DNA from 2 places in the Azoarcus olearius genome. Region 1 is predicted to be linked to the other one. Evidence: riboswitches for the same ligand, from Rfam matches in the RefSeq annotation. Region 1 holds a riboswitch; the other holds the start of a gene.
The links. A riboswitch is a leader RNA that binds a small molecule or an ion and turns the genes downstream of it on or off. The one in region 1 is predicted to bind glycine.
Positions count from the first base shown of each region.

Region 2: linked by a shared signal. The riboswitch ahead of dqs_RS06040 (trimeric intracellular cation channel family protein) and the one ahead of gcvT (glycine cleavage system aminomethyltransferase GcvT) in region 1 are both predicted to bind glycine.

Region 1 is NZ_CP016210.1:1,472,638-1,476,489, reverse strand. It holds rRNA gene dqs_RS06900 (16S ribosomal RNA) at 1-1,189, opposite strand, end outside; glycine riboswitch at 1,637-1,730, shown strand; gene gcvT (glycine cleavage system aminomethyltransferase GcvT) at 1,893-2,984, shown strand; gene gcvH (glycine cleavage system protein GcvH) at 3,035-3,418, shown strand; gene gcvP (aminomethyl-transferring glycine dehydrogenase) at 3,480-3,852, shown strand, end outside.
Region 2 is NZ_CP016210.1:1,284,162-1,288,013, reverse strand. It holds gene aceA (isocitrate lyase) at 338-1,651, shown strand; glycine riboswitch at 1,848-1,949, shown strand; gene dqs_RS06040 (trimeric intracellular cation channel family protein) at 2,216-2,830, shown strand; gene dqs_RS06035 (DNA topoisomerase IV subunit B) at 2,923-3,852, shown strand, end outside.

The DNA.
Region 1 (3,852 bases):
GACGTCATCCCCACCTTCCTCCGGTTTGTCACCGGCAGTCTCATTAAAGTGCCCAACTGAATGATGGCAATTAATGACAAGGGTTGCGCTCGTTGCGGGACTTAACCCAACATCTCACGACACGAGCTGACGACAGCCATGCAGCACCTGTGTCCTGGTTCCCGAAGGCACCCTCGGCTCTCACCAAGGTTCCAGGCATGTCAAGGGTAGGTAAGGTTTTTCGCGTTGCATCGAATTAATCCACATCATCCACCGCTTGTGCGGGTCCCCGTCAATTCCTTTGAGTTTTAACCTTGCGGCCGTACTCCCCAGGCGGTCAACTTCACGCGTTAGCTGCGTTACTCACAGAGTTACCTCTACGAACAACTAGTTGACATCGTTTAGGGCGTGGACTACCAGGGTATCTAATCCTGTTTGCTCCCCACGCTTTCGTGCATGAGCGTCAGTACAGGCCCAGGGGGCTGCCTTCGCCATCGGTGTTCCTCCACATCTCTACGCATTTCACTGCTACACGTGGAATTCCACCCCCCTCTGCCGTACTCTAGCCTTGCAGTCACAAGCGCAGTTCCCAGGTTAAGCCCGGGGATTTCACACCTGTCTTACAAAACCGCCTGCGCACGCTTTACGCCCAGTAATTCCGATTAACGCTCGCACCCTACGTATTACCGCGGCTGCTGGCACGTAGTTAGCCGGTGCTTCTTCTTACGGTACCGTCATCCACGCGGGATATTAGCCCGCGCGATTTCTTTCCGTCCGAAAGAGCTTTACAACCCGAAGGCCTTCTTCACTCACGCGGCATGGCTGGATCAGGCTTTCGCCCATTGTCCAAAATTCCCCACTGCTGCCTCCCGTAGGAGTCTGGGCCGTGTCTCAGTCCCAGTGTGGCGGATCATCCTCTCAGACCCGCTACAGATCGTCGCCTTGGTGAGCCTTTACCTCACCAACTAGCTAATCTGACATCGGCCGCTCCAATCACGTGAGGTCTTGCGATCCCCCACTTTCCCCCTCAGGGCGTATGCGGTATTAGCTACGCTTTCGCGTAGTTATCCCCCATGACTGGGCACGTTCCGATGCATTACTCACCCGTTCGCCACTCGCCGGCGGGCCGAAGCCCCCGCTGCCGTTCGACTTGCATGTGTAAAGCATGCCGCCAGCGTTCAATCTGAGCCAGGATCAAACTCTTAAGTTCAATCCATACAAAGCACTCAAAGTCATTACTGACATGAGCACCTAATCATTGCGAAACAAAACCGCCGAAGCGGCTCGCCACACAACAACCAAGCACCCACACTTATCGGTTGTTCAACTTTTTAAAGAGCGCTGCAATCGCTGCAGCAGAGAAACGAGATTATGGACACCAACAGCAAAGTCGTCAACCGGAAAATGAAGAAATTTTTGTAGCGCTCAGCGCCGCGCCTTCAACGCGACTTTCCGATGCGCTCCCTCGCCCTGGTATTCGAACCCTCACCGCGCACCCCTGCATATGTGTACACGCAACGGCCGGACAACAAGAACGCACCTGCACACGTATCTGTCGGACTGTCGCAGAGGTTCCGCAAATCAAGATGGCGCGCCACCGCCCGAGACCTCATCCAAGCCCCCGGTTGCTGGAAGCCGATAGGCGGTGATATCGTCCGCGGGTCGCGCGGGAGAGTGTTCGATGACAACATCGGACCGCCGAAGGCGTAACCCCCAGGAATCGCTCAGGCACAAGGGACCGCGCGAACGCAGTGAAAGTCTGGAGAGAGATGCGGCAATCGTATTGTGCGCATCCACCGAAGGGGCACCCGGCGATGCGCTGGAATCTCTCAGGTACAAGGGACAGATGGGGCGAAGCACGCTAGGGCGGGCTTCGCCCTTTTTTATTTTCTGATCCAAACGGAACCCTCGCGATGAACGCTCCAGCCAGACGCACGCCTCTTTATTCCTGCCACCTCGCGGCTCAGGCCCGCCTGGTTGATTTTGCGGGCTGGGAGATGCCCGTGAACTACGGTTCGCAGATCGAGGAACATCACGCAGTGCGACGCCACGCCGGCATGTTCGACGTTTCACACATGCTCGCGTTGGACCTGACCGGCCCGGACGCCACGGCGTGGCTGCGTCGCCTGCTGGCGAACGACGTCGCCAAGCTTCGCACTGCCGGCAAAGCCCTCTACGCCTGCATGCTCAATCCGACCGGCGGCGTCATCGACGACCTCATCGTCTATCGCCTGTCAGACAATCAGTACCGCATCGTCGTCAACGCCGGCACGGCCGACAAGGACGTGCAGTGGATGCGCAGACAGATCGGGGAGATGCCGGCCAACGTCACGCTCACGCCACGGCGGGACCTCGCAATGATCGCGGTGCAGGGCCCCCACGCGCGTGAGGCCAGTTGGAAGGCGTTCCCCGAGCTACGTGCCGGCAGCGAAAGCCTGCCGCCCTTCTCCGGCGCCCAACTTGGCGACTACTTCGTGGGGCGCACCGGATATACCGGCGAAGACGGCTTCGAGATCGCCGTGCCGGCCGACAAAGCCGAAGCCGCCTGGGCACAACTCCTGGCAGCAGGCGTGCAGCCCTGCGGGCTGGGAGCACGCGACACCCTGCGGCTCGAAGCGGGCATGAATCTCTACGGCCAGGACATGGACGAGAGCACTTCGCCGCTCGACACCGGCCTGGGGTGGACGATCGACCTGAAGGACGAACAGCGGGACTTCGTGGGCAAGACGGCGCTGCTTGCCGCGCCTGCAACCCGGCAGGTCCTCGGTCTCGTCCTGGAGGACAAGGGTGTTCTGCGCGCCCACATGGCCGTCTTCACCCCTGACGGTGAAGGTGAAACCACCAGCGGCACCTTCTCGCCTACGCTCCAGCGCGCCATCGCCTTCGCCCGCCTCCCGCCCGGCGTCGCGGCGGGCGACACCGTGGAAGTCGACGTGCGCGGCAAGCGCCTCAAGGCGCGCTGCGTAAAACTGCCTTTCGTACGCAATGGCAAGGCGCTGGTCTGATACCGGCCCTTGCTCAACTTCAGAAGCATTATTTGAACGGAGTCTTGTCCATGAGCACCATCCCCAACGATCTCAAGTACACCAAGTCTCACGAGTGGATCCGCCTGGAGGCGGATGGCACCCTCACCGTGGGTGTCACCGACCACGCGCAAGCCGCGCTGGGTGACGTCGTGTTTCTCGAACTGCCGGAAGCCGGCCGGGTTGTCAGCGCGGGTGAAGCCTGCGCCGTGATCGAGTCCGTCAAGGCGGCTTCCGACATCTACGCCCCCGTGGCCGGCGAAGTCATCGCGCGCAACGACAGCGTTACCGATGCCCCGGAGAGCGTGAATGCCGACGCCTACGCCGCGTGGCTGTTCAAGCTCAAGCCCGCCAACGCCGGCGACACCTCGGCGCTGCTCGACGCAGCCGGCTACGCGACCGAAATCGCCGACTGATCCACCGCCTCAACTGCCTTCCGCGCGGCACGCGTGGAAGGCCGCCTCTCCCGAGTACCCCATGCCCCAGACGCTGCTCTCCGCCCCGCTCGCCCAGCTCGAACAACGCGACGCCTTCATCCACCGGCACCTCGGCCCCAACCCGGACGAGATCGCCCGCATGTGTGCGGCGATCGGGGTTCCGGACATCGACACGCTGATTGCACAGACCGTCCCCGCCTCGATCCGGCTGCCGCAAGCGCTGCCGCTGGCGGGACCGCGTCCGGAGCACGAAGCGCTGGAACTGCTGCGCGGCCTTGCCGAGCGCAATGCGGTGAAGAAATCCATGATCGGCATGGGCTACTACGGCACCCACACGCCGGCGGTAATCCTGCGCAACGTGATGGAAAACCCGGGCTGGTACACCGCCTACACCCCTTACCAGGCCGAGATTG
Region 2 (3,852 bases), 190 kb from region 1:
GCACCGCACCATCCACCTTTGGACCTATTCCAGGAACGCCGCCGGCCCCTGACCTGTGCGGCGCAACAGCCCGTACCCCACTTTTCGTTTCACAACGCTGATTTGCATTTTGTATCGTGGAACGACTTTTTCAAAACGATGATTTTACGGAAGAAAATTTTTTCTTATATCTTATATAAGACATATTGCTGCTACGCAGGATGGTCCCTATACTGCCCTTCAACCGACGCAGCTTTCTCCCTCGAAGCGATGTCGGCAGTGCAGTCGAAGGTCGCCGGGGCTCACCACCCGGCGACGCAGGTTGAAACCGAATAGCCACTTCTCAAAAGGACGCATCATGACCCTGACCCGCGAACAGCAAATCGCCGCCCTGGAAAAGGATTGGGCCGAAAACCCCCGTTGGAAAGGCATCAAGCGCGGCTACTCCGCCGCCGACGTGGTGCGCCTGCGTGGCTCCCTGCCGATCGAATACACGCTGGCCAAGCGCGGCGCGGAAACCCTGTGGGCCAAGGTCAACGGCGGCGCCAAGAAGGGCTATGTGAACGCCTTCGGCGCGATCACCGCCGGTCAGGCGATGCAGCAGGCCAAGGCCGGCCTCGAGGCCGTGTATCTGTCCGGCTGGCAGGTCGCCGCCGACGGCAACACCTCCGAAACCATGTACCCGGACCAGTCGCTGTACGCCTACGACTCGGTGCCGACCATGGTTCGCCGCATCAACAACACCTTCAAGCGCGCTGACGAAATCCAGTGGTCGCGTGGCATCGAGCCGGGCTCCAAGGAATTCATCGACTACTTCCTGCCCATCGTGGCGGACGCTGAAGCCGGTTTCGGCGGCGTGCTGAACGCCTTCGAACTGATGAAGAACATGATCGCCGCCGGCGCCGCCGGGGTGCACTTCGAAGACCAGCTGGCCGCCGTGAAGAAGTGTGGCCACATGGGCGGCAAGGTGCTGGTGCCGACCCAGGAAGCGATCGAGAAGCTGATCTCGGCCCGTTTCGCCGCCGACGTGATGGGTGTCTCCACCCTGATCCTGGCCCGTACCGACGCGGAAGCCGCCAACCTGATCACCTCCGACCACGACGCCAACGACAAGCCCTTCCTGACCGGCGAGCGCACGCAAGAAGGCTTCTACCGCGTCAAGAACGGTCTGGAACAGGCCATCTCCCGCGGTGTCGCCTACGCCCCGTACGCCGACCTGGTGTGGTGCGAAACCGGCACGCCGGACCTCGGCTTCGCCCGTGAATTCGCGCAGGCCGTGCATGCCGCCTGCCCGGGCAAGCTGCTGTCCTACAACTGCTCGCCGTCCTTCAACTGGAAGAAGAACCTCGACGACGCCACCATCGCCAAGTTCCAGGACGAGCTGTCCGCTCTGGGCTACAAGTACCAGTTCATCACCCTGGCCGGCATCCACGTCAATTGGTACAACACCTTCAAGTTCGCCCACGCCTACGCTCGTGGCGAAGGCATGAAGCACTACGTGGAAATGGTTCAGGAGCCGGAATTCGCCGCTCGCGAACAGGGCTACACCTTCGTGTCGCACCAGCAGGAAGTGGGCGCCGGCTACTTCGACGACGTCACCACCGTGATCCAGGGCGGTTCGTCCTCGGTGAAGGCGCTGACCGGTTCGACCGAAGAAGAGCAGTTCCACTAAGACACGCAGCACAACAATTTGCGGCAATTGGAGCGCCTCCCCGCGCTCCAGTCCTTTCGGCCCTCGCCTTCACTGGCGAGGGCTTTTTTGCGTCCGGCCGCCGGGTCGCAACAGTGCTGCCGCCCACGCAGCCGCATGGTCCGCACGCGCACTGGTCGGACCGGTTTGACCAGCCCACGTCCGCCCCGGATAATCCGTCGATCTCGCGGGAGAGCGAGGCCCTGCGCCCAGCGCGCCGGCCTCCGCCGAAGGCGCAAACTCCCATAATCGCTCAGGCACACCGAACCGCGAGAAACCGTTAGCCGTCTGGAGAGCGATCGGGCGCTGAACCCTCAGCGTCTGCGATCCACCGAAGGGGCAGGCGCCGCAAGGGCGCTGAAACTCTCAGGTAACAGGACAGGGGGAGAGGCATAACAGCGCAACAGGCTGCCGCAGCTGCGGCCGACCTGGCTGCGCCCGGCCTTTTCGAGGAAGCCCTGTCATGTGTTCATCCCTTTGCCGCCCGGTCGGCAGTTCCCGCCCATGTTCCCGCGCCGCCGCGCCCATCCTGCGGGGAGTGGCCTCATGCTGACCACCATCTACCTCATCGCGATCACCGCCGAAGCGATGTCCGGCGCGCTCGCCGCGGGCCGCCGCAGCATGGACATCTTCGGCGTCGCGGTCATCGCCTTCGTCACCGCGCTCGGCGGCGGCACCATCCGCGACATGATTCTCGGCCACTTCCCGATTGGCTGGACGCAACATCCGGAGTACGTCTATCTGGTGATCTCCGCCGGCCTGCTCACCACGCTGGTGGCGCGCTACATGCACCATCTGAAGACCGTGTTCCTGGTGCTCGACGCAATGGGCCTGATCGCCTTCTCGCTGATCGGCTGCGGCGTCGCGCTGGAGATGGGCTACGCCACGCCGGTGGTGATCATGTCCGGCATGATCACCGGCATCTTCGGCGGCATCCTGCGCGACGTGCTGTGCAACCAGGTGCCGGTGGTGTTCCGCCACGAGTTGTACGCCAGCGTGTCGCTCGCGGTGTGCGCGCTCTACCTCGCGCTGCACCACTTCGCCGTGCCCGAGCAGATCAACATCGCCGCGAGCTTCGCCGCCGGCCTCACGCTGCGGCTGCTGGCCATCTGGCGCGGCTGGCGGCTGCCGACGTTTTCGTACCGGGAGCGCTGGGAGTAAGGACCTGCGCCCTCTCCTCCGAGAGGGAGGAGCAAACCCCGTCCGCCTGCTATCCTTGCGCCCGATCCGAACCCGGCTGCACCAGGCACCACATGACGAGCAAGACCTACGACGAATCCTCCTTCCGCGTCCTCAAGGGACTGGAGCCGGTGCGCGAGCGCCCCGGCATGTACACCCGCACCGACTCGCCGGCGCACATCATCCAGGAGGTGATCGACAACGCCGCCGACGAGGCGCTCGGCGGCTTCGCGAAGAAGATCCACGTCACCCTGCACCTCGACGGCTCGGTCACCGTGGCCGACGACGGCCGCGGCATTCCGGTCGGCCTGCATCCCGAGGAAGGGGTGCCGGTGGTGGTGCTCGCCTACACCCGGCTGCACGCCGGCGGCAAGTTCGACAAGCGCGAAGGCAACGGCGCCTACGCCTTCTCCGGCGGCCTGCACGGCGTCGGTGTGGCGGTGACGAATGCGCTCTCCACCCGTGTCGAGGTCGAGGTCAAGCGCGACGGCAAGATCCACCGCATCGACTTCAGCGACGGCGGCGAGAACATCGGTGCGGTGCGCATCGAAGGCGATTGCGGCCGCCAGACCGGCACCCGGGTGCGGGTCTGGCCCGATCCGAAGTACTTCGAGGCGCCGCGCGTGCCGATGAACGAACTCGAACGCCTGCTGCGCAGCAAGGCCGTGCTGCTGTCCGGCGTGTCGGTCCGGCTGGATATCGAGCAGGCGGCCGGTCCGGCGCTGACCAAGACCTGGAGCTACCCGGAAGGCCTCGCCGGCTACCTCAAGGAGCTTGCCGGAGACGTCGAGCCCGTGGCGCCGATCTTCACCGCCGAAAAGTACGCCGGCAAGGACGACGCCAGCTTCGCCCCCGGCGAAGGCGCGGCCTGGGCGCTGGCCTGGTTCGAATCGGCGGTGCCGAGCGAATCCTATGTGAACCTGATTCCCACGGTGAATGGCGGCACCCACGAGTCCGGCCTGCGCGCCGGCGTGTTCGAGGCGGTGAAGTCCTTCATCGAGCAC